2 regions of the Salicibibacter cibi genome follow, and region 1 is predicted to be linked to the other one. Evidence: predicted binding sites of a transcription regulator. Region 1 holds the regulator's gene; the other holds the start of a gene.

Region 1 (15,077 bases):
CCTTGGTCATTTTCTTTTACGTGCACAACATTCGCCAAGTATTCCAAGTTCACCTGGTGAACGATGCCGGTTGCCGGCGGAACAGCGCTGTAATTGTCAAACGCTTGGGTTGCCCAGCTTAAAAGCTTATAACGTTCTTCATTCCGCTCAAATTCGAGATTCATATTCCGCATCAGTGAATCGTTTGTGCCGAACTGGTCCACTTGCACGGAGTGATCAACGACGAGGTCTGCCGGAATCGCCGGATCGATCGACGCCGGATCGCCCCCTACGTCCTCCATCGCTTTTCGAAGCGAAGCAAGGTCCACGACCGCGGGAACCCCTGTAAAATCCTGAAGAATCACGCGGGATGGCTTAAACGGCACATCTTCGGTCCCGCCATCCTTCGTTCCCCAGTTGGCAAGGCTTTCCACGTGTTCCGAAGAAATCACTTTGCCGTCTTGTTGTCTCAGTAAAGATTCCAGTAATACTTTAATTGAATAAGGCAACTTGTTAATGTCGCCGATACCCGCTTTTTCCAAAGCGGCGAGGTCGTAATAATAGTAGGTTTCATTTCCTACATTCAGCGTTTTTTTCGCCTGATACATGTCGTTGGTTTCTCCCATGTATACCCCTCCTCTGTCTCTATCATATAACAATCTGTTAAAAATGTCGAAGCAAAACTAGCATCAAACCTCTCATGGGAGTTTGACAGTATTAAAAAAGCAAGGAGATGTGCTAAACTAGTCTTAAGAGTTTAGAACGTGGTGGTGAGCAACGTGGGTACAGATATATTTATGTGGTTGATTGTCCTTTGGTCTGTGTTCATGATTGTGTTCATGTTTATCGGCGGCTTTTTCATGTTTCGGAAGTTCCTGAAACGCCTTCCGAAAGAAGATGGGAACTCCATTCTCGACTGGCAAGACTACTATCTTGAAAAAACCCGCCATCTTTGGACACGCGAGCAAAGCGATTTACTGGAAGAACTCGTCTCGCCCGTTCCTGAATTGTTCAGGGACATCGCCCGTGAAAAAATCGCGGGGAAGATCGGAGAGCTGGCGTTAGATGAGCACGCAAAACAAATGAACGAAGACTTGATTATCCGCGGTTATATTTTGGCAACCCCGAAACGTGACCATAAATTTTTGCGAAAAAAACTGGATGAAAAAGAGATGGATTACAGCCAATATGAACAGCTGTTTGATTGAAAAAACCGGGATTCCGTTTTGGGAATCACCGGTTTTTTCACGTTCTTTCTCTCATGGGCACGTCCATGATCGGGGTGTTGATTTCTTGTTGTTTCTTTTTGAACATAAAAAGCATGGCAATGCGCCACGGAAGAATCATCCCGTATGCAAGCAAGAAAAACATCCCAGCCAGTTGAGGGAGATGGATTTGTTCCCCGATGATGAGCTTGATAAGCACACGGACAAGGAGCAATCCCATCAATAAAAAAATAAACAATTTGGATCTTTTCATATAGATATCGCCATTGTGTATTTCAAAGCGTGACGTGCGAATCAATAAATAAGAAGCTGCGGCACCGACCATCAGTGGCGCAATAATACGGGCAATGGGAAGATGCGTGGGTTCATATAAAAACATCAAGAAACCGGTGCTCATCATGAGTGGCGGGATAATGATTTTTTTCACAGTTGCCGGTTTTTTGATGGCTTTCATTCGCACTATGATAGCGAACGTCCCCATCATGGCCGCGCCAATCGTTGTAAGTATAAAAAGTAATGTTGTCTCTGTTATATTGCCCACCTCCTTCGTACAACTTAATCATACCTTTTTCAAGTAAGGTGATCAATATATGGCCGAAACGAGAAGTGACCAAAAACAAAAACACCCCCAAATCCTAAAGAGGTGTTCCGTGCGATTATTTTTTTCCTTGTTCTTTTTGCATTGCTTTCATCATTTGATTGATCTTCTTTTGGGATGGATTCTGTCCCATTTGCATCATCATCACGCGCAGCATTTGTTCATTGATCGGCGGGTTTTTCTTCATATAATTAACCATTGTTTTTCGGGCAATGAAAAACCCTCCCACAAGACCTGCGAGCAAGGCTGCCATTGCGATCAAAACAACCCAAATCGTACTCATGCGGTTATTCCTCCTTACGTCGATCGTTCGGCACCGGATAGGTTTCGCTTAAGCAAACATCATCTATTATACCGTATCGATCAAACGTTGAAAAGGGATCACGCATCAATTAACCAAAAAGATGGGTATGCATTTTGATCGGTTTCAACCACCCATATCTTTCCCGCTCGACATCACAAGCAAAAAAGTAAGGATCATACGCCTGTAATTGATCAAACCATGGCCATTCGTCCTCCATATGAAGGGTGCTCCAAATTTGCACTCTTCTTTCAGCGAGCATTAATTTTACTTTTTCGCTCCCTTCCAAATAATAGATGAGACCATCATCTCTTCCCTGCGGAAAAGGAGTTATTTGCGCGGAAGAAAGCCATTCCCCCAAATGATGAATCGAAATCGGCTGACAAATATAATCGACTTGTTTTTGGACTTCATGGCGAAGGGAAGGTACTGTCTCATACTCTTTAAAAAGTTGAAAGAGTTTGTTTTCCAATTGGATAAATTGCCGGGCGATTCCCGGCTTTAGAAGATAGATGTCATATCGGTGCACATGCTCGCCCTCCTTTAGATGTCCTTCCCATTATTTTAATGCCTGTCCGCAAAATAATATGTCAACATTTGTATGATAAAACCCGGTAATGATCGACAATTTTTTTGTCCCGATAACATTCTTTCGCACAAAAGGTGCCCTGGCGTTTATCCAGGACACCTTCCCAGGGCGCTGCTTACTGTTCCAGTAAGGTCTTCACTTCATTTACAATAGTTTCTTCGTGAAATCCGAAAGCTTCCATCACAACGTTGCCGGGAGCTGAAGCTCCGAATTGATCGATGCCGATCGTCTTGCCGTTCGCTCCGGCATAACGTTCCCAACCGAACGTAGCCGCCGCTTCCAGTGTCACCGTTGGAATAGCAGTGTCGATGACCGATTGCCGATAAGCTTCCGATTGCTTTTCAAAAAGATCCCGGCTCGGCATACTGATGACACGAACGGCAATGCCTTGTTCGGAGAGTTTCTCCTTTACTCCCATAGCGAGTGCAACTTCCGATCCTGTCGCGACAATCGCCGCCGCCGGCCGATCGGCATCCGCCAAAATATAAGCGCCTTTTTTCACGTTTTCATACGTGCGCGCCGGATCCGTCATCGTTGGAAGCCCTTGTCGCGTTAATACGAGGGCGGTCGGATGATCTTTTGCTTCCAGCGACAGCCGCCAAGCTGCAACGGTTTCATTCCCATCCGCCGGCCGGATAACGGAAAGGTTCGGCACCGCACGCAACGATGGCAACTGCTCAATCGGTTCATGGGTCGGTCCGTCTTCGCCGACCGCAATGCTGTCATGGGTAAAAACATAGGTAACGGGAACACCCATTAACGCTGACAAGCGAACGGCCGGCCGCATATAATCGGAAAAGACGAGAAAGGTTGCTCCATACGCGTGCAAGCCTCCGTGTAAGGCAATGCCGTTTAACGCTGACGCGGTGGCAAATTCCCTCACCCCAAACCAGACATTACGGCCTTCACGGTTGTCCTTCGTAAAATCTTCATACGCGTCCATCAATGTATTATTGGAAGAGGCGAGGTCGGCAGAACCACCGAACAGCCCGTCCACTTGAGACGAAATCGCCTGAATTGTTGCCCCTGAAGCTTTTCGGGTGGCAAGTGTATCTTCTCCGGCAACGTAACTCGGCAACGTTTGCAACTGATCCGTTTGCCAATCACGGTCAAACGCGCGCCTGAGTTCTTCGGCTTTTTCCGGAAATGCCTTGCTGTACCCCTCAAATGTTTTCATCCATTGTTGATACCCATCGACGGCTTCGTCTTGTTTCTTTTCAAAATAAGCACGAACATCATCGGGAATATGGAACGGTTCGTGATCCCATTCATATGCTTCTTTTACGAGCGTGGCTTCTTCATCTCCAAGCGGCTTCCCGTGTGCTTCATTTGTGCCTGCACGGTTTGGCGAACCAAAACCAATAACGGTTTTTACTTCGATAAAACTCGGACGGGGATCTTCTTTCGCCTCTTTAATCGCGCGGTCAATAGCCTCAACATCATTACCGTCTTCGATAAAGATCGTGTGCCAGCCATACGCTTCATACCGCTTGCAAACATCCTCCGAAAACGCGCGATTCAAATCGCCGTCGAGGGAAATATCATTGGAATCGTAAAGCACAATCAACCGTCCCAATTGCTGGTGGCCGGCTAAAGAAGCGGATTCCGAAGCGACGCCTTCCATGACATCCCCATCACTGCAAATCACATACGTATAGTGGTTGAATAATTCATATCCTTCCCGGTTGTACGTTGCGGCAAGATGGGCTTCTGCCATTGCCATCCCTACCGACATGGCAATGCCTTGTCCGAGAGGGCCGGTCGTCGCATCTACCCCCGCCGTATGTCCGTATTCTGGATGGCCGGGTGTTTTGCTCCCCATTTGCCGGAAGTTTTTCAACTCTCCGAGACTCAAGTCGTATCCGCTTAAATGAAGCAAACTGTACAGCAACATGGAGCCGTGGCCTGCGGATAAGACAAAACGGTCCCGATCCCACCAACCAGGTTTCGTCGGGTTATGTTTGAGATGCCTCGTCCATAATGCAAAGGCCATCGGCGCTGCACCCATGGGCAACCCCGGGTGGCCTGCATTTGCTCGATTGACGCTGTCGATGGACAATGTCCGTATCGTATTAATGGCGCGTTTTTCTATGTTTGAAGTCAATGTTTCCATCCTTCCCTTTATGAATTGTCTCTATTGTTATGATATATGGTTTCTAAAAGTAAAACAAGAATATCTTTCATCCTTTTTAGAAAACCGGGCGTTTCGCCAAGCTTTTATGACGAAAGCTTTCGTCCAATTTATGCAGGCAAGAAAATTTGAGTTATATTTTCTTATCTGCTAAGAAAAAAAGCGGCGCATCACTTTGACGAGCGATGCACCGCTTTTTATCGTTAGTAAGAACGGCGGTTGCCTTTTGCACTGCGTAATTTTTCCGGGGTTACTTCGTTTCCGTTCTCATCGACGACGGATACATTTTGAATCTGCTGTTTAAAAGAGGTCCTGAAATTCTGTAGATATTCTTCCCGCAAGCCTTTTTGCTCGTCTTCCTCATCTGCAGTCAACCCCGTCGTTTTCTGTCGTTTGGCTAATTCATTAATACGGTCAAGCTTTTCATCGGATATCAATGAAGCTCCCCCTTATAGAATCATGAATGATGCTTAACGACACTATAACGTTCATGCCCGCAAGAAATCAACAGGCAACAGTTCATATTATAACCTAAATGAATGGCTGAATATAAATAGTCCCTGATATGCTTTCTTTTTCGTCCCCATTCTTTTATTCCCTCTACCAATCCGTATGTTCAACCGGTGTTGGCACAAGTGCTGTTGTTTGAGGATGCCCTTCCGCTTCCGCCTCACTTGTCCCAATCGAGTGATCGGCAACCAACGTCATAATGATGATAGAAAGGGCGAATAAAAACAATAACATGCGTTCTTGTCCTTTTCCGCGTTCTTTTCCAACTTGTTGGTTCATTATAAGAAAACCTCCGAAACGTTTGTTCTATTTATTAGTATAGCAGAACTATCGTTCGTGTCAAGCATTTTAAGGAACTAATGTTTGCAAACGTTTGTTTTATATGATAAGCTATAAAAAATAAATATTAACGAGGTGAATGAAATGAAAAAGCTTTCGCAACGACAAGAAACGATCCTTGCATTTATTAAAGACAATGTAAAAAAGAAAGGATATCCGCCTTCAGTAAGAGAAATTGGGGAAGCGGTCGATCTTGCCTCGAGCTCAACCGTTCACGGCCACTTGGCCCGATTGGAAAAGAAAGGGTATATTCGTAGAGACCCGACCAAGCCAAGAGCGATTGAAGTCCTTCATCTGGATGAACAAGGAAACGAAATTTCCGAAGCAGACAAGCCGGCAAGTGCTTATGTTCCTTTAATCGGAAAAGTAACCGCAGGCGTTCCCATTACAGCCGTCGAAAATGTAGAGAGCTATATGCCGTTGCCCGACGATTTTGTCGGAATTGACCAGGTATTCATGCTCACCATTGAAGGAGACAGCATGATTGACGCAGGAATTCTTGATGGTGACCAGGTGATTGTGCGCCAACAACCGACCGCAAATAACGGTGATATTATCGTAGCGATGACGGATGAACAAGAAGCAACCGTCAAACGCTTTTATAATGAAGGGAACCACATCCGATTGCAGCCGGAAAACCAAGCGTTGGAACCGATCATTCTTGACAATTGCCAAGTGCTTGGAAAAGTAAGCGGTGTCTTTCGTACGATCTCGTGAAAAAATTGCAAACCTAAGAGGGCGGGAAGATCAAACGTTTCCTTCCCTTCCCAATTTCAGGGTTTAAGTTGACATAATAATATTATTGGAACTTAATTCCGTTTCTGTTTTACTATATGCACATCGCATATCTGTTTAGAACGGCTTGATTATTTTTTCTTCCCGTTTCGGTTTTTCTTTTTGCGATAATGCCCTGCTGTGATCAGTACAGCGAGAATCAACAGCCCGGGCATGGAAGCCGCGATCGCTAAAAAAAGACCAATTTCCAACACACCCATCACCTCGCGATCTTTGCCAATATGGTATGTATAAACGAGCGCGAGGTGATGCGACGAATGATTAGATTGGCACGTTGTTGATGAGACTCCGAATGATGGATTGGTTCGGCGTAATGGTCGTCATGAAGGGGTCCATGAAGACCGAAATAACGTTCGGAGCTTCGATTGAGTAACCATGAGGTGTCCATGGAGCCCGAACGGAAATATGCGGTCTCCACTCTCGCTCTAATCAAAGAACCTTTTCCACGAAAATAACCCCCGAGCTGATTTCGCTCGAGGGTACCTTTACACGCGCAACGTGCAGGGAATTTTTTTGTTATTCATTCTCCAGAATCGAAGAGACAATATGCAAAGAGTCCCATTCTCCCCCGGAGACGCTTATAATCGGATACTTTTTCGGATAAAAATTGTCTCTAATCTCCTCAACGGAAAGCCCTTCTTTGTGAAGATGTTTTACCTCTTCGGAAAGGTTCTCAAGGTGATCCAGTTTTTGCTTTAACATCTCTTTCCCGTTTTCTACATATCCGGCATGACCACAAAATAACGATTCAAAATCATAAGCGAGCAATGTTCGGATGGAATCCATCGTTTGCGGAATGGATTCGCTGCTCATAATGACCTTCGGTTTCGGTGAGACAAATAAATCCCCTGAAAATAGCGTACCGTTTTCTTCATCGAAAAGCGCGACATGATCATCGGCATGACCCGGTGTATAAATAACTTTCCATTCCCGATTTCGAGATTGGATCGTACCATCGAGTAGCGTGGCCTGAAACCCTTCCCGCTTCCCCCAAGTCATCTGACGATACTCCGGATAGGGCGAATCTTGGGCACATATACCAATCCCTTTCGGATGAACATGAATAGGCACTTCAAAGTTTCGCTGCAACCACGGCGCTGTTCCGGAATGATCTTCATGGCTATGGGTAAGGGATACAAAATCAATCGAATGCGCTTCATAAAAAGGAATAAGTTCAGACTCCATGCGCGGTGGTCCGGTATCGACTAACATCCCGTCAACCAAAAAGGCATAGACGATATTTGTTTTTTCCCCTCCGAGAACAACATCCATTTTTACACAAGTCACATCTTCTTTTTCGTATACTTGCATCACAGTTGCACTCCTCTCCTTTTTTTATTATTTTGAAACAACTGCCATCGTACAACGAGCGACACAGATCAACTTTTCATTTTCATCGGTTATTTGAATATCCCAAACCATAGTCGTGCGTCCTTTATGAAAAGGCGTAGCGGTTGCCGTAACAACGCCGTCGGTTTTACTGCGAATATGGTTTGCATTAATCTCCATTCCTACCGGATTGAATTTTTGCGGATCTATATTCATTGCCGTCGCCATCGTTGCCGCCGTTTCCGCCAACGCAACCGATGCCCCGCCGTGCAGAATACCGGCCGGTTGCCTCGTCTTAGATCCCACGGGCATCGTCATGATCAAACGGTTGGAACTGAGTTCCACATACTCCATTTCTAGTTCGCCAACAAGGGAATCTTTACCCCGCGTTCGCATTTCTTCGGCAAAAGCTTCCTTATCATCCACATCATACAAATCCAATACATCTTGAGAAACAATCATTCCTATCCGCTCCTTCTGTTTGGTTTTATTTAAGAATGTTCATTCTAAATCAATCAAAAAATAACATTTAATCGTAGACAATCAGTGTCATGCCTTATTCCATTTTTTTTCCTTTTATTACGCGTTTTCACCAACACACGTAATTCCACAAACGAATTATTGAGAACCTGTCCATTTGAGGGAATGGATCGGTACTCTTGTCCCGCTAGGTACAGCTTTTCTTCCGTTTGAGGATTAGATCAGGATTGTCATTCCTCTCGAACCAGCTTTCCCTCTCTTTGAAGGTATGAAGTTACACTTGTGTAGGGACGCCTCTGACCCTTACTACGCATCCATTTTCCCATTTTAGTGCCCAATGCTGGGTGACCGAGTAATTCAACCGCTCTGCACTAGTGGAAGGCGATGTATCAAGTTCCGGTTGCCTCTTTAGTAATTGATAAATATCCCTGGGAGATAACAATCCTTCCGTCTCAGGATAAAATCAATCCTCTCCGTTGATTTATCATTAGAGGATCTAGTTATATATTACCAAAATAGATGATTAAAGTCAGTTGGGAAATCGTTGAGTGGGGACTATTTTTAGGTTTTCCCGATTTTTTGGTGCCACAACCACCACGTGGAGACTAATATTAAGCAGATCCCCATTATTTCAACCGTTTCCCTCCTCGTACTTGCAAGTTTTCCTAATAGGCGTATAATGAAGGAAGATCATTAAAATATTTTTCCGCTAGAGGTGTCGAAAGACTGAGAGGGACGTGCGTCCTAACTCTTGGAACCTGACCTGGTTCATACCAGCGTAGGGAAGTGGATGGCATGGATGTACAGGTGCGAACGCCTGTGATGTATGCTTTGCTTCCCCCTGTGGATCACAGAAAAGGGGATTTTTTTATGCACCAACGGACGCTTGCAATGGTTGAAATCGCTTTGATGACGGCACTCGCGTTTATTTTGAGCTTCGTGAAATTTCCTGGACCTTGGGCACAAGGCGGCTCGGTTTCTCTTATCATGGTGCCGATTTTCATTATGGCTTTTAGGCGCGGATGGCGCGTTGGGGTTTTGACAGGATTGCTCGTCGGGATCGTGAATTTAATGTATAATGCCTCAATTATTCATCCGATCCAAATGCTATTGGATTATCCGGTGCCCTACGCAGTTCTTGGACTTGCCGCATTGTTTGCTTTTCGCAATAGCAAGGGGAAATTGTCCGTAAACTGGGCGTTTTTCGGTTTGTTATTCGCCGGCTTCTTACGATTTCTATCCCACGTCGTCTCCGGTGTTGTTTGGTTTGGGAGTTTCACCCCGGATGGAATGAATGCTTATCTCTATTCGGTTGGGTACAACATTTCCTATTTATTGCCGGAAATTTTGATCACCCTTGTTGTCCTCTACATCCTCTCCAGGGCACAGCCTGATTTTTTTCCAATAAAAAAAACTACCCCTCATCTTCCCTCTTAAGAACTGTGCACGGGCGCACCATACGTTCGTGCATGTTACTTTTCATGCCTCCCCCTTGACTGATGGCTCACGCATGTTATTATAATAATGACCAATTTGTTCATTCGGTCATTTTCTCGAAAAGAGGTTATCAAAAATGATCACTAACAAACGCGCCACGATTTTAGAAGCAGCGAAACGGGCGTTTTCTTTATTTGGCTATAAAGGCACATCAGTCGCCCACGTTGCCAGGCTTGCCGGTGTTGGCAAGGGCACGATCTATACCGAATTTAAAAATAAGGAAAAAATGTTGGAAGCCGTGATGGATGGCATTTTACATGATCTCGGAACCATTTTTGAACGGGTGAAACACAACGACGAACAATCCATTCTGAAATTGCACCGTGCCTTATATGATACGTTGCAATATCGCAAAGAGCATCAACTACTGACGCATCTTGCCGAAGAAGTCAATGTCTACGGTACGAAAGAAGCGGTGTCTGCGATGCAAAAGGTTGAAGATTTCATTATCACCGCTTTGGAACAGGCCATTGCGCAAGGGGTGGAAAAAGGTCGTCTGCAAGTAATGGACACGGAGATCACAGCCTTCACCATTTATAAATTATACATTGCGTTCATCGTTGATTGGGAAGCGAAAAAACGTCCGCTGACGGAGGAAGAATTGTTTCAGGTCTTTGAAAATCACATTTTTAAAGGAATCGTTGTTCGATGATACACATAAATGATGTTTTTTTTGAATAAAAAATGACCATTATATTATTATGGTCATTCGGTCGAATCAGGGGGTTTTACATTGAAGGGTTTTATTGCCGAATGGAAGGCTATTTTCGCAGACAAAAAAATGCTCATATCGATCATCGGCATTCTATTGGTTCCTGTTTTGTATGGAGGCATTCTGCTTTCGGCTTTCTGGGATCCGTACGGTCAGCTTGAGGAGCTTCCCGTTGCTATTGTGAATGAAGATGAAGGAGCTGAATTGGACGGAGAAGAAGTGAATGCCGGGGATGAATTCGTAGACGAACTATTGGAAAGCGAAGATTTCAATTGGCATGTGACGGATGCCGATGAAGCAAAACGAGGCTTCGATGCGTTCGATTATTATTTATACGTTTTCATCCCTGCTTCTTTTTCTGAAGATGTGTCTTCTTTACAGGATGAGGATCCTGAAAGTGGAATGATTTATTATGATATCAATGAGGATGTTAACTTTGCTGCCTCTCAAATGGGCACGCAGGCGGTGGACACGATTGAAGAGGAACTGTCCCGGACACTAACGGAAACTTATGTGGAAGTGATCGATGATGCATACACCGAGCTGGCGGACGCAACAGTAGAGCTTGAGGAGGGAGCTGAAACACTTGCGGACGGTGTGGATTCAGCGCTTGAAAACATGGGCTCCCTTACGGAAGGTTTGTCAGACTTGCGTGAAGGTGCCGGCTCCTTACATGAAGGAACGAACGAAGCCGCTGAAGGCACCAATGAATTGCGAACGGAAGTAGAAGCTTTCGCGGAGTTTTTCCATAACAGTGAAGAAATCGATCAATTGGAAGACACGTTGAACGAGATGCAAACGGATGTAACAAACGCCCGCGCTTATTTGGAAAGTGACGATGCGGAACAACTGGAAGAATCCCTTCGTTCGCTTGATGAAAATTGGGCGGCTGCAAGCGCCTCCCTGCAATCAGCCGAAGATTCGCTAGGCCAATTGGACGATCGTCTGGAAGACATTGACGAACCCGTTCAAGACGCACAAGGTACCCTCGATGATATCCGCGAGATGAATGATCGCCTGGATCAATGGCAAAATCGGGCAAATGAAAGCTTGAATGATTTAGAATCGTTTGCAGGGACCTGTTACGAATGGCAAGAAAGGCTTGACGAATGGGATGACGCCGATGAAGAAGCTCAAGGTTTATCCGATTATATTGCTGAAAACTACCCGGAAGATGAAGAATTACAAAGCTATGCGGATACATTTTCAGAAACAGTTGACGGGATTGACGCCGAAGATGGTCAATCGTGCCAACAAATCGATGAAACCATAGATGCTTTAAATGAGACGTATGATGATATGGAAGAGGCAACGCCGGAGCTTTCAGAGCAACTCGAAACGATCGATGCAGCATTCAATGAAACCACAGATACGATTTCCGACGGACAGGAAGACGTGTCAAACTGGATAAATGAAGTAAGTGAGGAGTTGGAAAATGCTCGTACTGCCGCACCGGAAGGGATCGGTGATGGAGACATCGAGCTATTGGAAGTGTTTCCGCAAGCAAGATCCACATTGGCAGATTTGGATGAATCTCTTTCCCAAGCAGACGAAGTATTCTCATCGGCAGACGCTACGATCGATGAAGCGGAACAGGCGGTGCAGACGCTTGATGAAGGCGTACAAGATTTGAACGAAGGAGCAGACGAACTGTCGTCGGAAATGCAAACAGCATTCGAAGGCGGCCTTGAGATTGAAGATGGCCTCGAAGAACTCGATGACGGATCCCGTGAACTGCACGAAAATCTTGAGACATTGGCTGAAACGTTATTGGAAAATGAGCTATCTGAAGAACAGCAGGAGCTCTTCACTTCCCCCGTTGAATCCGTATCGGAAAGTGAAACCATGGATTACACGTACGGAGAAGGATTATCGCCTTATTTCTTATCGTTGGGATTGTTCGTCGGAGGTTTGACGCTCTCGATCATCTACCCATTTTATCAACCGTTGACGAAACACGAAACGGCCTGGAATTGGTTCTCCGGTAAGTTGGGCGTCATCTGGACAGTAGGCATACTTCAAACGATCGCGCTCATCGGAGTCACCTTCTTCGGACTTGATTTGGATATCGCCAGCCCTGGTTGGTTTTCATTTTTCATGGTCTTCTCCGGCCTTTCCTTTATGACGCTGATTTTTATGCTCGTTGCCATATTGGAAAATCCCGGGCGCTTCATCGCGATTATTTTATTGATCATACAACTCGGAGGAAGTGGAGGTTCTTTCCCCGTGGAACTAACTCCTGCTTTTTTCCAATACGTGCACAACTTACTGCCGATGACGTATTCCGTTGAAGGATTACGGGCGACGATCATGATGGGCGAACCGGGATTGTTGCTTGAGTCTTGGCCGCTGCTGTTGATTTTACTTGTATCATCGGGAGTGACTTTCCTGTTTTTTGCCATCAAACACAAGAAAAAGACGGAATCATAAGGGACAGCTACCCATTGTAGCTGCCCCTTTTTTCTCTCTGCCGATAAGAAAGGGGCACTTTAGCCCCTCAAACGAGCGACGCCAATACCGACACGCGAGAGATATAACCTACTAATCGCTCGTCATCGTCTACCACAGCAATTGGATACTTCGCTTCCGTGGCGATTGGAATTAGCTTCTCGATATACGTTTCAGGATCGGTCGTGTGATAATCGGATTTGATAATGTCTTTCAGTGATTGATTTTCCTTGTTGGCTTTTATTGCATCGTCAATCGTTACAAGACCTTCAAGTTTTTTGTTCTCACCGATCACAAACACGCTCGAAATCCCATGATTTCTCATTTCTTCAATCGCCAATTTAGCTCCGCCTCCAACAGGAACAATCGCCGATGGTTTAAACATGACATTTTGCGCCTGCAATACTTTCGTTTTATCAATGTCTTTTACAAATTCTTTAATATAATCGCTTTTCGGGGTTTCCAGAACTTCTTCCGGTGTGCCGATTTGCTCCATAATGCCATCCTTCATAACGGCAACCCTGTCACCGAGTTGAAAAGCCTCGTTCACATCGTGTGTAATAAAAATAATCGTTTTTTTCAATTTGGCTTGAATGTCCAACAATTCCAATTGCATCTCCCGACGAATCAACGGATCCAATGCACTGAATGGTTCATCCATCAGCAGAATATTCGGATCAGTAGCCAAAGCCCTGGCCAAGCCAACTCTCTGTTGCATACCGCCACTCAGCTCACTGGGTCTTTTTTGTTCCCATCCTTCAAGCCCAACGGTTTTTAATACTTGCTTAGCCGCTTCTTCTCTTTCCTCTTGCTTAAACCCTTTGACTTCCAAACCATAAGCGACATTCGTTAAAATCGATCGATGGCTGAACAGGCCAAAGTGTTGAAAAACCATGGCCATATTGTTTTGCCTAAATTCGCTTAACGTCTTTTTCGAGTAGGGAACAATATCCTCCCCGTTCACAATCACTTTTCCCGCGGTCGGTCTATTCAACATATTTAAACAGCGAATCAAGGTAGATTTTCCACTTCCGGACAAGCCCATGATAACGAAAAATTCACTTTCGGACACATCAAAAGAGACGTCATATACACCGACGGTATGTCCCGTTTTTTCCAATATGGCCTCCTTGGAATCCCCTTTTTTCACTAAATCAAGAGCCTCCTGCGGATCCCGACCAAAGATTTTTGTTAAATGTTCAACGTTGATCTTTGTGGACATCTTCCATTCCTACTTTCACAATTTGATCAATCCGTGTATTTGTACTTTTCGGCCACGCTTTGCGAGAGGCGATCCAGAATAATGGCCAGAAAAACGATGCTGATCCCGGCTTCAAACCCTGTAGCGATATCAATTTGTTGCAATGCAGAGAGGACTTCCAATCCCAATCCTTGTGCACCAACCATGGATGCAACAACGACCATCGCGAGCGCCATCATCGTCGTTTGATTAATGCCGGTCATAATAGTCGGTAAAGCTTGCGGCAATTGTACCTTGAATAGTATCTGTGAAGTGGATGAACCGAAAGAATCAGCAGCTTCCACCATTTCTTTTGAAACGTTGCGAATCGCCAAGTTAGTTAAACGAATAACAGGAGGAATCGCATAGATGATTGTCGCAAACATGCCCGGAACAACACCCAATCCGAAAAGCATCATCGCCGGAATGAGATAAACAAAGGTGGGCATGGTTTGCATGGCATCCAAAATCGGTTTCATGAACTTTTCAAATCGATCTTTATATGCCATAAAAATGCCGATAGGAATACCTACGATAAGGGAGATGATGACAGAGGCCAAAATAATCGACACTGTATCCATCATAAGTTCCCAATAACCAAAAGCACCGATCATAAAAATGAATATCGCAAACATTACACCTGTCCATAAACGAATCAACCGCCAACCCAGCAGAAAAACAATCGCGATGATCACCCACCAAGGCAACCACAAGAGGAAGGATGACGATAACTGAAAGCTCCATATAATGGCATCTGAAAGCACATCAAAAACAACGCCAAGGTTATCGGTAAGCCAGTTGACAAAATCATCTATATATTGTCCAAGATCGAAATCAATGTCCGGAAACGTATTCATCGCTTCCCGGGAAACCGGATAATACCCATCCCCACTTCACTCCATT
Region 2 (15,077 bases), 710 kb from region 1:
CTCCTAGAGTCTTTTTCAAAGCATGTTATGGGTGAACATTTCATAAAAGGAGTTTAAACAAATATGCCACTAACACTACAACAACTCGAATCCCACTTATGGGAATCCGCAAACATCCTACGGGGTAGCATCGATTCCTCGGACTATAAAAATTACATATTCGGTCTGTTGTTCTTAAAACGGTTAAATGATGTTTTCGTAGAGACGGCGCAAGACATTGAAGAAAAGGAAGGCGACGATTATGGGTGGTATGAACGGGATGAGCACCAATTTTTCGTACCTGATCGTTCCCGTTGGAACCATATCCAAGCGCAAACGCAGGATATTGGTGACAGTTTGAACACAGCGTTTGAAGCGCTGGAGGAAGAAAACAAATCACTGGAAGGTGTACTCGCCAACATAGATTTCAACGATAAGGAAAAACTCCCTGATTCGTTGCTTACACAATTGATTCAGCATTTCACGGCGATTGATTTGCGTAATCAAAATCTATCAGAGCCAGATATGCTCGGTCGCGCCTATGAATACTTAATCAAACAGTTCGCCGATGATGCAGGCAAAAAAGGTGGAGAATTCTACACGCCAAGCAAAGTCGTTGAATTACTCGTTAAGCTTCTCAAGCCAGAAGAAGGCATGCGCGTTAGCGACCCGACGGTTGGTTCCGGCGGCATGCTCATTCAGTCGGTCGATTACATCAAATCTCAAGGTGGCAATCCTGCCAACTTAACGCTTCACGGTCAGGAACGGAACCTGAATACATGGGCAATCTGTAAAATGAACCTGCTCTTGCACGGGCTAAGTGATCATGAAATAAAAAAAGGGGACACTATCCGCAGCCCAGAATTGATCGAAGATGGAGAGTTGATGCTGTATGACCGTGTCATTGCCAATCCTCCGTTCAGTCTAAAAAACTGGGGAAGAGAGGAAGCGGAGACGAATAAATATGGTCGTTTCCGTTTCGGACTACCTCCTAAAAATGCTGGGGATTTAGCGTTCATTCAGCATATGGTGGCAACCTTGAATCATGAAGGAAAAGCTGGCATTGTCATGCCGCATGGCGTACTGTTCCGTGGTGGAGCAGAAGGAAAAATTCGCAAAGGATTGCTGGAGGAAGATTTACTGGAAGCAGTGATCGGTTTACCTGCTAACCTCTTTTACGGTACGGGGATACCGGCGAGTATTCTTATTTTTAATCGAGGGAAAGAAGAAGATAAAAAAGGAAAGGTCTTCTTCGTTCACGGTGCAGATGATTATGAGCCCGGAACGAACCAAAATGTTTTACGCGATAATGATATAAGTAAGATAGTATCTTCTTATGATCAATGGCGGGATAAGGAGAAATATTGTACTGTCGTAGGTCTAGAAGAAATTAGGGGGAATGACTACAACTTAAACATTCCTAGATATATTGATATTACCGAGGAAGAGGAAGATATTGATGTAAAAGATGAACTTGCTAAACTTCATAAGTTGGAACTAGAAAGAGGAGAGATTGAAATAACCATGAAGAGTTATTTGAAGGAGCTAGGATATGTTGAGTAAAGAAAAATTCATAGAAAAACATAGGAGGCCATTTTCTCACCCTCTTCCTGATCAATGGGGGTATCAAAAAATAGGGAATCACTTGAAAGAAAGTAAAGAAAAAAATAGAGAGAAATTACCATTATATTCAGTTACAATGAGCCAAGGGATTGTACCACAAGAATTAAGTAATAAACGAGATATTTCTTCGGTAGATAAATCTAGATATAAAGTAATTGAACCTAATGATATAGTTTATAATACAATGCGGATGTGGCAAGGGGTAGTTGGCTTGAGTGATGTTACAGGGATAGTGAGCCCCGCTTACACCGTATGTCAACTATCAGAAGGTATTTACGGGAAATATGTAGAATTTTTATTTAAAAGCAGGCCGATGATTAACCTATTTCATCGGTTTTCCCAAGGCCTCGTAAGCGATACATTAAATTTAAAATACAGCCATTTGAAAGATATTTTAATGCCAATCCCACCTCTCCCCGAACAACGAAAAATCGCGGCTATCCTAACTTCCGTAGATAATGCCATTGAAAAAACAGAAGCCATCATTGCGCAAACGGAAAAAGTGAAAAATGGGCTGATGCAAAAGCTTCTCACCCAAGGCATCGGCCATACGAAGTTTAAGCAAACAGAGATCGGAGAGATCCCTGAGGAGTGGGAAATAGTGACACTTGATAGGGTGGTTACTAAACTTTTCTCGGGAGTAAGCGTCAATTCTGAAGATAGAATAAAAAAGCCTCATGAGAAGGGAATATTAAAAACTAGTGCTGTAACTAATAGAATTTTTAATGCACTTGAACATAAAACAATATTACCTTTAGAAGAAGAAAGAGCTGCTGTCACTCCTAAAAAAAATCATATTGTTATAAGTAGAATGAACACCCCACTTCTTGTAGGAGCCAGTTCCTATGTTGATAAAGATCACTCCGACCTGTATTTACCTGACCGATTATGGCAGGCAGAAACGAATAATAATGTAATATCTTTATGGCTTAGCTATGTACTTACATGGAATAAAATGCGATCAATTATTAGTTCAATTTCTACTGGAACTAGCGGTAGTATGAAAAACATTTCTCAGAAAGCTCTTCTTAATTTAAAAATAAGTTTACCTTCATTATCGGAGCAAGAAAATATTTCTCAAATTCTTGTGTCTGTCGACAACAAAATCACCGCAGAACAACAAAAGATGACCCAGCTCCAAACCCTAAAAAAAGGCCTAATGCAAGTCCTGCTTACCGGAAAGGTCCGGGTAAAGGTTGACGAAGAAGATGAGGTGGTCTCCACATGACGGAGTTAACCGAAAAGGAACTCGTGGAAAACCGAATGATCCGGCAACTTCAAAGTTTGGGCTATGAGCACGCTCATGGCCCTGCTTTAGATGCGGAAAGAGATACGCAGCGTGACGTGGTGCTGTCGAAACGTTTATCCAACGCCATTCAACGATTAAATCCATGGATCGATGAAAACAATCTCAATAAAGTGATCCGCCAGATTACGCATATTGACGCCACGAGTGTCATGGAAGCGAATGAAGCCTTCCATAAAGATCTCGTCAGCTACATATCGATTCAACAGGATCTTGGAAAAGGGAAAAAGAACCAGACCGTCAAAATGATCGATTTTGATCATCCCGAAAACAATGAATTCCTCGTCGTGGATCAGCTAACGATCAGCGATGTCGGCGGCACGATTAAACCGGACTTAATCCTTTACATCAATGGCCTTCCTTTGGTCGTCATTGAATGTAAAAGTCCTACGATTACTAACCAAATGGGTGAAGCTGTTAAACAACTCAACAGATACCAAAGAGACGCCGACCGTCTTTTTCATTACACGCAATTTTTGGTCGCAACGAGCGGGGAACTGGCTCAAGCTGGAACCGTAGCTGCACAAACACGGCATTATAGCGAATGGAAAGATCCGTGGCCATTTGAAATCAAAGATATCGGAACAGAACCGAATCGGCAGGATATTTTAACCGTCGGAATGCTCACGAAGACGCAATTACTGGATCTTGTGCAAAATTTTATCGTCTACGAACCCGAAGGCGGCAAGACGATAAAAAAGCTTGCGCGTTATCAGCAGTTTCGTGCGGTCAATAAAGCGATTGAACGTATTATGAATGCGGAAACCTCGAAAGAGCGGGGCGGTGTCGTTTGGCATACGCAGGGCAGTGGCAAAAGTTTGTCGATGCTGTATTTAGCAGTGAAACTTCGCCGTATCCCTTCCTTAAAAAACCCTACGATCTTGATTGTAACCGATCGAAATGATCTGGATAATCAGATTGCGGGGACGTTCCGGCGTTGTGGATTTCCCAACCCAAAACAAGCTGAGGGGGTCAACGATTTACGTAAGTCATTAACCCAAGCCCGGGGCTCTACAATTACGACAACTGTACACAAGTTTCAGGAAGGAGAAGAAGGCGAAGCGCACCCGGTCCTTTCTGAAGATGAAAATATCTTCGTCATGGTCGATGAAAGCCATCGTACGCAATACAAAGGACTTGCCGTGAACATGCGCTCCGCTTTGCCAAACGCCTGTTACTTAGGGTTTACCGGCACGCCGATTGATAAAGAGGACCGTAGTACGACGCGCACGTTCGGCCCTTATATTGATAAATACACCATACAACAAGCGGTGGACGATGGCGCAACCGTACCTATTTTCTACGAAGGGCGTATGACCGATCTTCATGTCCAAGAGGAATCCCTCGATACCCTTTTTGACCGCATGTTTCGAGAGTATCCGGAAGAAGATCGAGAACGCATCAAGCAAAGATATGCGACGGAAGAGGCTTTAACAGGGGCACCGAAACGGGTGGAGCAAATCGTTTTAGACTTGATTCATCATTTTGAAACGCATATTCAGCCGGATGGATTTATATAAGCAAAAACTCGATGAATTGAGCGATCTTGAATCTGTCGTTATTTTTTCAGGAAGCCACAATGATGGTGAACATTTACAGAAATACCATTTATCCAATGTTGAGGAAAAGAATTATATCGATCGTTTTAAAACAGCGGGGGACCCGCTTGAAGTCATTATAGTGGTCGACAAGTTACTCACCGGCTTCGATGCGCCGATAGAACAAGTGATGTATTTGGATAAGTCATTAAAAGAGCATAATCTATTACAGGCGATTGCGCGAACCAATCGCCGTTACAAAGGAAAAACCCACGGGCTTCTAGTGGATTATTATGGCGTGTCTTCAAATTTAAACGAAGCGCTAAGTGTTTTTGAAGATAATGACATTGAAGGTGCCTTGCATCCGGTGGAAAGTGAAATCCCCCGCTTACAGAATCGTCACCGAGCCGCCATGCGTTATTTTGACCACGTTGATTTTTTTGATTCGGAAGCATGTATTCAAGTGTTGCGGCCGGAAGATGTACGGAATGAATTCGATGTGGCGTTTCGAAAGTTTGCGGAAAGCGTGAATATGGTAATGCCATATCCGAAAGCCGAGCCGTATAAGAAAGATTTAAAATTCCTTGGCAAAATCCGTCAAATGGCAAAAACTCGCTATCGGGAACCACAAATGGATATTTCCGATTGCGGTGAAAAAGTGAAACGTCTCATTGCCGAACATTTGCAAGCGTCATCGATAGAAGTGTTGAACGAACCCATTGATATTATGTCCGGAAAGTTTGTCGAACGTGTTGAGACATTTGAGTCAGACGAAGCAAAGGCGTCGGAAATGGAACACGCCATTCGCCATGAAATAAGAGTAAAATTAGACGAAAACCCCGTGTACTATACGTCTTTAAAAGAAAAGTTGGAACAGCTCATTGAAGCAGGTAAGGAAAAACGGATCGATCTTATCGAGCAACTCGAAGAACTTCAAAAGCTAACTGAGGAACTCCGTAATAGCGATAAGCAAGGGGAAGAAGAAGGCTTTACAAAAGAAGAATATCCATTCTTTCAACTGATGGAAAAAGAGCTGTCTTATGATGAAAAAGAGCCTTTGAAAGAATTAACGCATCTCATTACAGAAGACATCCAGGACTATGCAGTAATGGATTGGACAGAAAAAGATGAAGTGCAACGACAAATGCGTAGGAAGCTTAAACGCCAGCTACGGGCCAGCCATTGCCCGAAAGATCAGTTGGAAGGCTTGACACAACAAATGATGGACTTGGCGAAGGTGCATTATAAAAAATAAGGAAGTTGGGTTGCATTGCGAGGTTAAAGATGAAGCGTTGGCCCATTCACCCGTAACCATTCTTTTCGCTTTTCATAATCCGGAAGAATGCTATGCACGGTATTCCAAAAGTTTTTGGAATGATCGGCGTATTTTAAGTGTGACAGCTCGTGAACAATGACGTAATCTAATACGGATACTGGGGCCATCACGATTTTCCAATTCAAATAGATGGCTCCTTCTTTTGTACAAGATCCCCAGCGCAATTGTTGTTCTTTGAGAGTGAGATTCGCAGGAGGAGAGACATTTAGTTTTTGGATATATAGTTTCGCTCGTGCATTTACTTTTCGCTGGCCGTAGCGTATGTACCAGTTTTTGAACAAGGCATAAAGCTGGTCGTTTTTTTCATTGTTGGTGCTCGTTTCGGGGATATAAGCCAAAAATTGCCCTTTTTGAAAAGCAAGGTCAGCACGAGAACGATCGCTTTCCTTATACACTTTTAAACGATATTGTCTCCCTAAGTACGGGAATTTTTCGCCGCTTACAAATTCTTTAGGACAAGCTGGAACGGTAATCTCGTTAAATTCATACCATTTTTCTATCATCCAGGGAGCCTTTTTACGAAGGATGTCATGGAGTTTTTCCGTTGAAATATCAGACGGTGCTGTCACTTGAACCCCATCCAGCCACTCAACAGCAATCGAAACATCCTTTTTATGCGCTTGATAATGGAGGGAGTAATCAATCGTTGTATTGCCGTAGTTGAAAGATGGCATGGTAGAGAAGCTCCTTTCCCTCAAAGCTGGGCTCATTCTCACTTATTGTAGCATATATGAGCAATCCAGTACCCAATTGAGGATATAGAAAAATGAGCGTCCCTTTTGCTTTTAAAAGCTACCCTTAAGAACGTATGTGTGATATAATATAAATACAAACAATAGTTCGACAAGGATATTGAAGATGAATAAACACTAACAAATGAGCTTCGTTCTTTTCAAGTTTTCTGCTGAACTTATCGTTTTAACAGGCGAAAATTGAGCAAAGGGCGTAATAGATGTATGTCGAATAAAACAAATATCCTAATCTATCAGACAACAGAAGACAGATATTCGAAAATAGATGTTAGATTAGAAATTAGGACTGTATGGATGACGCAGAAAGCGATGGCGGTATTGTACCAAAAGGGAGTAAATACAATTAATAAGCACATTAAGAATATCTTCACAGTGTGAGACAGTGAAAAGTGTTCCAAATACTTTACGGCAAAAAAAAGGAAGGGTCAAGAAATATTAAAAGGAAAATTCTTCATTATAACTTAGATGTTATATTTAATATTGCATTGAGAGGCCAGTATTTTGAAGAATTCAATCAGCTGTTAGATTTTGCGAAATTAAATGGTGTGAAAATGGATTATTTAGTTTTTGTTCCAATTAAGGAACGGCACTTTGGAAAAATGCTAAATGGTTCTCTAGAAGGAATTACAGATATATATACACAATATAAATCAGTAAGGTGTTAATACGATAAATGAGCATATAAAGAACATTTTTGCCGAAGACGAATTGGATGAAGAAGAAACTATTCGGCAAAAACTAATAGTTCAAATGGAAGGTAAAAGAGAAGTTGAAAGAGATGTGTCATTTTACAATCTCGAAATTATCCTGGCAGTTGGATACAGGGTCCGTTCACACCGTGGTACACAGATTAGGAATTGGGCTACTAAAAGACTCAACGAATATTTAGTTAAAGGCTTTACCATGGATGATGATCGACTAAAAGAAATGCGAAATAGTGGTGAAGATTATTTCGACGAATTACTTGAACGCATCTGAGATATCCGCGCTTTAGAAAAAAGTTTTACCAAAAGATTACTGATATATAGGGACTGCTGAATAGCGGAAAAAGACTGGCACATAAGCATTTTCCGTTGGTGTTGTCAAAACTGGATGCAAGGAAATCCATCCTATAAGCAAAAAACCCTTGCACTTCTGGCAATGTACGGAGGGACGGTGCTGCAATGGCGAGACTCCAGCGGAAAAACGGACGCGTCAAGCCCCCACAGCGCCGGTTTTGCGCGAGGAGGCTTGACCGTTCGTCCGCGGAAAGCGAAGCCATGGAAGCGACATCCCGGCTTCAGCTGATAGCTGCAAGTTGTTCAGCAATCCCTATATATGCCACCTCCGTGGATTATGAGCCTCAAGCTGAACTCACGCAACAATTTTTTGCAACAGTCCAAAACAAACTACACTTTGCGGTCCATGGATATACTGTCGCGGAACTCATTTCTAAAAGAGCCAATGCTGAAAACGAAAACATGGGGTTACAAGCATGGAAAGGTGAAAGAGTTCGTAAAAGTGATGTGACGATAGCTAAGAATTATTTGACAGAAGATGAATTAGATTCACTAAACAGAATTGTCACGATGTATCTTGATTATGCAGAAGAACAAGCCAAACGTCATCAACCGATGTATATGGAAAACTGGATAGATAGGTTAAATGCTTTTCTTAAATTCAATGAACGCGACATCTTGGAAAATGCGGGTGAAATATCGAAAGAAGTAGCGGATCAGCTGGCCACGAGTCAATACGATAAATATCATCAACATCGCTTAAGCCTAGATAAGAGAGATGACTTTGAAGATTTTATTAAGAATAGATGGTTAGATAAGTGATTTCGAATGTAACCGATACGTATCGGTTACATCCCATGTGATTCGTCAATTCATCGAAGCAATGGTGCTCATCGAACGCCGTTTTTTCACTACGCCACGAAAAATTGGCAACGACTTCTTTTAAGGCCTACTCGATCCTCCCGCCCGTCGGCTATTGGGCAACGAGCTAACCATTTCTATGAATACTAGTTATGCGAGATAATAAAAGGGGTATAGTAGTTATAGATGGATCTTGCGATCATTAGTTAAAGAATATCTAATGAAAGGATGGTACAGCAATGGGGAAAGTAACAAAAGCAGTTGGTGTAGCCGGGGCAGTCGCTGGAGCAGTGTACTTGTCAAAGGGGGAAAATCGCCAGAAAGTAAAGAGACAGCTAGCGAAAATACAAGGGAAAGAAGATTCATCGTATCTTAAAAATTTGGGCAAGCCTTCAGACATAGAGGATGCCAATATGGTGAACGAAGGCGCTATGACAAGCGTGCAGTATTATAATCGACTTCAGGATGAAAAAACTGAGTCAAAATAATGCATTTTTGGATCACCGGCAAACAGCGTAAGAGTTTGCTCGTGGTCTTTTTTTATCCAATATTAACCAGACCGTCGTTTCAGCTTATCTAGCTCTCGGTCGTGTTTCCCTATTTTTCGATCAAAATAGTCAAGATCCTTTTTGGTTGCCATATTTTCTTTAACAGTGTTCAGGTCAATTCGTATAGTTTGTACATCGGACCCCAGCAGTGCATCTATCTTTGTCTCTGTTTCTTCTTGCCCGTCGCGAAGGGCTCGTGTGATTTGCTGTAAGTCGAAATCGATCCTTTAACTTTTATATTCACCCTAAATCGTCGATCCATATTTTGTCACATTCACCGGACTAATTTGGCGTTCGGCAACCATTATAAGTCTCTAAAACCCTAGCCTGAAGACTCAAATTGCCACTGAGTAACGTTGAGAGTCCGCAGAACGAGTATCTGAAGACTCAAATTGCCACTGAGTAACGTTGAGCGTCCGCAGAACGAGTATCTGAAGACTCAAATTGTCACTGAGCAACGTTGAGCGTCCGCAGAACGAGTATCTGAAGACTCAAAATGCCACTGAGCAACGTTGAGCGTCCGCAGAACGAGTATCTGAAGACTCAAAATGCCACTGAGCAACGTTGAGCGTCCTCAGAACATGTATCAGAAGACTCAAAATACCACTGCGCAACGTTTAACCGCGTGCTTTCCCGCCGCTCACCTCTAATTGCCTCTAGACAATCCTTTCATCCTCACGTAGAATAGCAATGTTTATATTCTATGTTTCTTTGAAAGGTCGTTTTTTTCTTGATACATAACCCGACAGGTTTGCAACGGATTGGCCTTGCCATTTTGCTAGGGATGCTGGCCACTTTAGGGCCGCTGAATATCGATATGTATTTGCCGAGTTTTCCGGAGATCGGCGATGATTTGAACGCACAGGCTTCACTCGTGCAGTTGAGTTTAACCGCTTGTCTCATTGGTCTCGGGGTCGGGCAAGTGGTGGTCGGCCCGATCAGTGATGCGCAAGGGAGAAAAAAACCGTTAATCATCTCCATTCTATTATTTGCGCTGACCTCGCTTCTTTGCGCCGTGGCGCCGAATATAACGACGCTTATTGCCGCCCGTTTTTTGCAAGGCTTTACGGCGGCGGCCGGGGTTGTCGTCTCACGGGCGGTCGTGCGTGATGTGTTCAGCGGCCGCGAATTGACGAAGTTTTTCGCTCTTTTAATGGTGATTAACGCGGTGGCACCAATGCTCGCGCCGGTGGCCGGCGGCGGGATTTTATGGTTTTCCTTCACCGATTGGACGAGTATTTTTTACTTTCTGGCGTTTTTAGGGCTGTTCATCGTCTTGATGATCTCCTTGAAATTGGAGGAGACGTTGCCGGAGGAAAAAAGAATGCCGAGTTCCCTCGGGCACACGATGCGTACGCTCGGGGATTTGATTCGGGACCGTTCGTTTATCGGCTACGCGCTCACGCTCGGGTTCGTACATGGGGGCAGTTTTGCTTATGTATCAGGGACACCGTTCGTGTACCAGGAAATATACGACGTTTCGCCGCAGGCGTTTAGCATTCTTTTCGGCATGAACGGGGCAGCGATTATTACCGGGAGTTTTCTCGTCGGCCGTTTTTCTGGCGTCATTCCCGAGCGGACATTTCTACGAACGGCTGTCATCGTTGGCACCGGCGCGGCCGCGTTATTGTTCGCGATGACTCTCATCGAGGGGCCTTTGTATATGATTGTGATTCCCATTTTTATTTACATGACTTGTATGGGGGTCGTTTTAACGACGTCTTTTACGCTCGCGATTGCCAAGCAAGGGCACCGGGCGGGGAGTGCAAGCGCGTTGCTCGGGATGTTGCCGCTTTTGATCGGCGCGACTGCAGCCCCGCTCGCCGGCATTAATGACACAGCGGTACCAATGGGCGCGACGATCTTCATCACCTGTGCGATCGGGATGTTTACGTTCCTGAAACTGACGAAGAGCGACACTTAATCATTGCTTTATTTTACAAATCCTCCTATCCTGTACAAAAAGGAGGATTTTCACATGAAGATGGCGTTCATTTCGGATATTCATGGCAACGCGGTCGCTTTGGATGCAGTGCTTGCTGATATAAAAAAACACCATGTGGACAGCGTTGCCGTGTTAGGCGATTTATGCTATCGGGGGCCGGAGCCTAAACGGGCGTTGGATCGCATTCGATCGTTGGAATGTCCGGTGATTAAGGGCAATGCGGATGAATGGGTCGTGCGCGGTGTTCGGGAAGGCGAGGTTCCGGAAGCTAAGGTGGCGATGATGAACGAGGAACGGGAATGGACGATGGCGCAATTGGAAACGGAAGACTTAGATTACCTGGCACAGCTTCCGACACAGTTTCATTGGGAGTTGAATTCACACCTTAAGTTGCACACGTTTCATGCCACGCCGGAAAGTTTGTTTGATGTCGTGTTGCCTCATGAATCACCTGAGCATTTACAAAACAAACTGATGGTGGAAGAAGATGCGGATTTATATTTGTATGCCCATATTCACCTTCCGTATGTGCGCTACGTCGGCGGAAAGTGTTTAGCCAATTTGGGTAGCGTAGGCTTGCCGTTTGACGGCCAAAGCAAAGCATCCTATATTATTGTCCGCGCAGACGAAGAACGTTTTCGTGTGAGTATTGAACGTGTGCCTTACGATGTGGAAAAAGTAACGCAACAATACACCGACAATGGCTATCCTTATGCGGAAATGATGCAGAAAGCTGTTATGGAGGCAAAACCGCCGTCATAGTGATGAGAAACTTCGGGCACTTTGCACCTTTATTTTTGCAAAAGTGTCCGACATTAACTTCTAAGAAACAGCATTTCATACTTGAAAAAAGAACATTAGTTCTATACACTTAGAATGAAGTGGGGTGAAGAATATGAGTCTAACAAACGAACAGCTATTGGACGCGATCCGTGAATTGCAGACGGAGATGACCGGAATGAAAACGGAGCTCCGCGAGGAAATCTCAGGAGTGAGATCCGAGCTCCAATCCTTTCGAACCGAAGCGAATGATCGTTTTGATGGAGTAGAAAAAAAGCAGGATGTGATGCATAAGCAATTAGTGGACGTTTCCGAAAATGTGACAATCATGAAAGGAACGATCGAACATCACGAAAGCGATATTAAATCTCTTTATAAGCGATCGTTCGATCTTAAGGAAAAACTCGAGACCAGAATGGATCGCTGATCCTCCAAAATAAATAAAATGCTTATCCTTCCATCCTTAAAGTGAACGAACTTTAGGGTTTTTTTACGATTTGACCCAGGATCGTACGTTCGATATAATAGCAATAGATACTATGATAAAAGAGGGAAATTCCGTGCATGATTCTCATGATTTTCAACTGCCCGAACCGCAGCGGGATACATCGCGTAAAATCATACATATTGATATGGATGCTTTCTTTTCGTCTGTCGAGGAGCGGGATGATCCGTCTTTGAAGGGGAAGCCGGTGATTATCGCCAAACATCCGAAAAAAACCGGTGGGAAGGGGATTGTTTCCACGGCGAATTATGAAGCGCGAAAGTATGGTGTCCACTCGGCCATGAGCGCTTATAAAGCATACGAGCAGTGCCCGCACGGGATTTTTATCGACGGAAATTACCGGGCATACAGAGAAGCTTCTTTGCAAATTCGGGAGATCATGCAACGCTACACGCCGATGGTCGAGCCTATGTCCATCGACGAAGCGTATATGGACGTCACCACGAACAATAAGAAAATTCCGAGCGCGACGATTCTCGCCAAGCAAATTCAAAGAGACATATGGAAAGAAACGAAACTGACAAGCTCCGCTGGTGTTTCCTATAATAAATTCATCGCAAAAATCGCCTCCGATATGAAAAAACCGGCAGGTTTGACCGTTGTCCCACCTGATGAAGCGCTTCCTTTTTTAAAAAAGTTACCGATTGAGAAATTCCCGGGCATTGGTCCGAAGACAGCGCAAAAAATGCATAACCTTAACATATACACCGGGGAAGATTTGTATCAAATGGAACAAATGGATCTCATTTCCCTTTTCGGCAAGGCGGGTATCTCTTATTATCACCGTGCTCGCGGGATCGATAACAAGCCGCTAAATATGAAGCGGGAACGAAAATCTGTCGGCAAAGAACGTACGTATTTTCATAACTTGACGACCGACAGCGAAGTGACGGATGAACTAAGGAAAATCGCACAAGAAGTGGTTACTGCATTGAACCGCGTGCAAAAACACGGGAAAACGGTTGTCCTGAAAATAAGGTATCGGTCGTTTGAAACGTTAACGAGACAAGTGAGCGCCCCGCATTATTTTGAAACGCCCGAAGCGATTTATGATCAGGCGGCAGGCATTTGGGAAGAGGTCGGCATGGCAGGAAAAGGGGTGCGTTTACTCGGAATTACCGTTACCAATTTAGATCCGATTCACTACCGGCCAATGACACTGTTTTAAAAACCTCTAGGGCGGAGGTTCGCCAATATTTAACTGAAAATTGGAAAATAAATAGTGAAGCAGCACATTTAAAATTGTGTATTGACATTTTCAATGTTTCTGAATAAAATATTCTCATAGAACATATAATTCCTATAAAATTAGTTAGGATTTATCCTTTTTTGCTTACGGCAGGGAATTTCAAAACAAAGGGGGCGTTTCCATTGATGACCATGTCGACACTCAACGATGAGGAAATGAAGGAATTGAACAGCGTGGCATTGGCGAATAAACAGGCAACCGATGTATTGGCCTGGGCTTATAAAACGTTCGGAGATCAGCTTGTATATTCCTGCAGCCTTGGTGCCGAAGGGATGGTGCTTCTTGATTTGATCGAAGAAGTGAATCCTGGGGCAAATGTTATTTTTCTCGATACCGGCTTGCATTTCAAAGAAACGTATACATTGCTCGATGACGTACGAAAATCTTTTCCGACTCTTAACATCAAAGCGCTGACACCTGAACATACGGTCGAAGAGCAAAAGGAAAAGCATGGCGATCGTTTATGGGAACGCAACCCGGATCAATGTTGCCAAATGCGTAAATTTGAACCATTGCAACGGGAATTGTCTCAATATACAGCCTGGATCTCCGGGTTGCGACGAGAACAGTCGCCTACGAGGCGGGAAACCCCGTTTATCGCGAAAGATCATCGCTTTTCACTCTTGAAAATTTGCCCGCTCATTCATTGGACGCAGGAAGATGTATGGGCGCATATTCATGACAGGGAGTTACCTTATAATCCGTTGCATGATAATCATTATCCAAGCATCGGATGCGCCCCATGCACGGCGCAAGTGCTCGATGGTGCAGACGAACGGAGCGGAAGATGGAGCGGAATGGAAAAAACCGAATGCGGGCTGCATTGGTAAACGTTAAAACATACTGAGGAGGATAACGCATGAGTACGAGTATTCCCCATGGGGGTTCGCTGATCGACAGACGGCAGTATGGAGCCGATTTGCCGGAGGCAAAAGTAAAAATCCCATTAGATGAAATGGCGCTTGCAGACCTGGAATTAATTGCAAACGGCGCGTATTCGCCATTAACCGGTTTTCTAAACAAACGGGACTATGAAAATGTTGTTTCTTCTATGAAACTGGAAAATGGCTTGGTGTGGAGTCTGCCGATCACCTTGACCGTTACGGAAGCTTTGGCGGCTGATTTAAACATCGGAGAAGCGGCCCTTTTGGAAAAAGACGGCGTTACGTACGGGTGGATAACAGTGTCTGACATTTACCGACCTGACAAAGAACAGGAAGCGACGCAAGTATTTAAAACGGCAGATGAGGCTCATCCGGGGGTTGCGCAGCTTTTTGCGCGACCGGACGTATATGTGGGCGGCGAAATTACACTTGTCCGTCCCGTCGAGCATGGGCTTTTTGAAGCGGAAGCATTGGCACCGCAAGAAACCCGGGAAGCTTTTGCGGCAAAAAATTGGCAGACGGTCGTCGGTTTCCAAACGAGGAATCCCGTGCACCGCGCCCATGAATACATCCAAAAAACGGCATTGGAAACGGTGGATGGCTTGTTGTTACACCCGCTTGTTGGCGCGACAAAAAAAGGGGACATCCCTGCCGATGTACGTATGAAAAGTTATAAAGTGCTGTTGTCGGACTATTATCCGGAAGATCGGGTCCAGCTTTCCGTATTTCCGGCTGCCATGCGTTATGCGGGTCCCCGTGAAGCAGTCTTTCAC

The links. The regulator LexA, encoded in region 1, represses DNA repair genes until DNA is damaged. The targets are predictions, from matches to a motif close to CGAACATATGTTCG.
Region 2: a site for LexA is predicted at 12,172-12,185, ahead of dinB (DNA polymerase IV). Genes of this name have one in related genera too.

What each region holds. Positions count from the first base shown of each region.
Region 1 covers NZ_CP054706.1:1,887,939-1,903,015, forward strand. Annotated here, with positions in the region: gene acnA (aconitate hydratase AcnA) at 1-605, opposite strand, end outside; gene HUG20_RS09670 (DUF2621 family protein) at 777-1,187, shown strand; gene HUG20_RS09675 (CcdC family protein) at 1,225-1,746, opposite strand; gene HUG20_RS09680 (YneF family protein) at 1,862-2,086, opposite strand; gene sirA (sporulation inhibitor of replication protein SirA) at 2,196-2,633, opposite strand; gene tkt (transketolase) at 2,809-4,797, opposite strand; gene HUG20_RS09695 (DUF896 domain-containing protein) at 5,028-5,261, opposite strand; gene HUG20_RS09700 (hypothetical protein) at 5,425-5,613, opposite strand; gene lexA (transcriptional repressor LexA) at 5,758-6,390, shown strand; gene HUG20_RS19485 (hypothetical protein) at 6,540-6,662, opposite strand; gene HUG20_RS09710 (MBL fold metallo-hydrolase) at 6,985-7,779, opposite strand; gene HUG20_RS09715 (hotdog fold thioesterase) at 7,807-8,193, opposite strand; TPP riboswitch at 8,979-9,079, shown strand; gene thiT (energy-coupled thiamine transporter ThiT) at 9,073-9,714, shown strand; gene HUG20_RS09725 (TetR/AcrR family transcriptional regulator) at 9,851-10,426, shown strand; gene HUG20_RS09730 (YhgE/Pip domain-containing protein) at 10,508-12,916, shown strand; gene HUG20_RS09735 (quaternary amine ABC transporter ATP-binding protein) at 12,984-14,156, opposite strand; gene HUG20_RS09740 (ABC transporter permease) at 14,183-15,031, opposite strand.
Region 2 covers NZ_CP054706.1:2,602,365-2,617,441, reverse strand. Annotated here, with positions in the region: gene HUG20_RS13040 (hypothetical protein) at 1-7, shown strand, start outside; gene HUG20_RS13035 (type I restriction-modification system subunit M) at 64-1,542, shown strand; gene HUG20_RS13030 (restriction endonuclease subunit S) at 1,532-2,830, shown strand; gene HUG20_RS20100 (type I restriction endonuclease subunit R) at 2,827-4,428, shown strand; gene HUG20_RS20095 (type I restriction enzyme endonuclease domain-containing protein) at 4,394-5,701, shown strand; gene HUG20_RS13020 (M48 family metallopeptidase) at 5,725-6,456, opposite strand; gene rhuM (RhuM family protein) at 7,243-7,512, shown strand; gene HUG20_RS19185 (hypothetical protein) at 7,627-7,821, shown strand; gene rhuM (RhuM family protein) at 7,794-8,354, shown strand; gene HUG20_RS13005 (hypothetical protein) at 8,633-8,881, shown strand; gene HUG20_RS13000 (Bcr/CflA family efflux MFS transporter) at 9,672-10,865, shown strand; gene HUG20_RS12995 (metallophosphoesterase family protein) at 10,920-11,648, shown strand; gene HUG20_RS12990 (hypothetical protein) at 11,782-12,093, shown strand; gene dinB (DNA polymerase IV) at 12,299-13,339, shown strand; gene HUG20_RS12980 (phosphoadenylyl-sulfate reductase) at 13,552-14,250, shown strand; gene sat (sulfate adenylyltransferase) at 14,280-15,077, shown strand, end outside.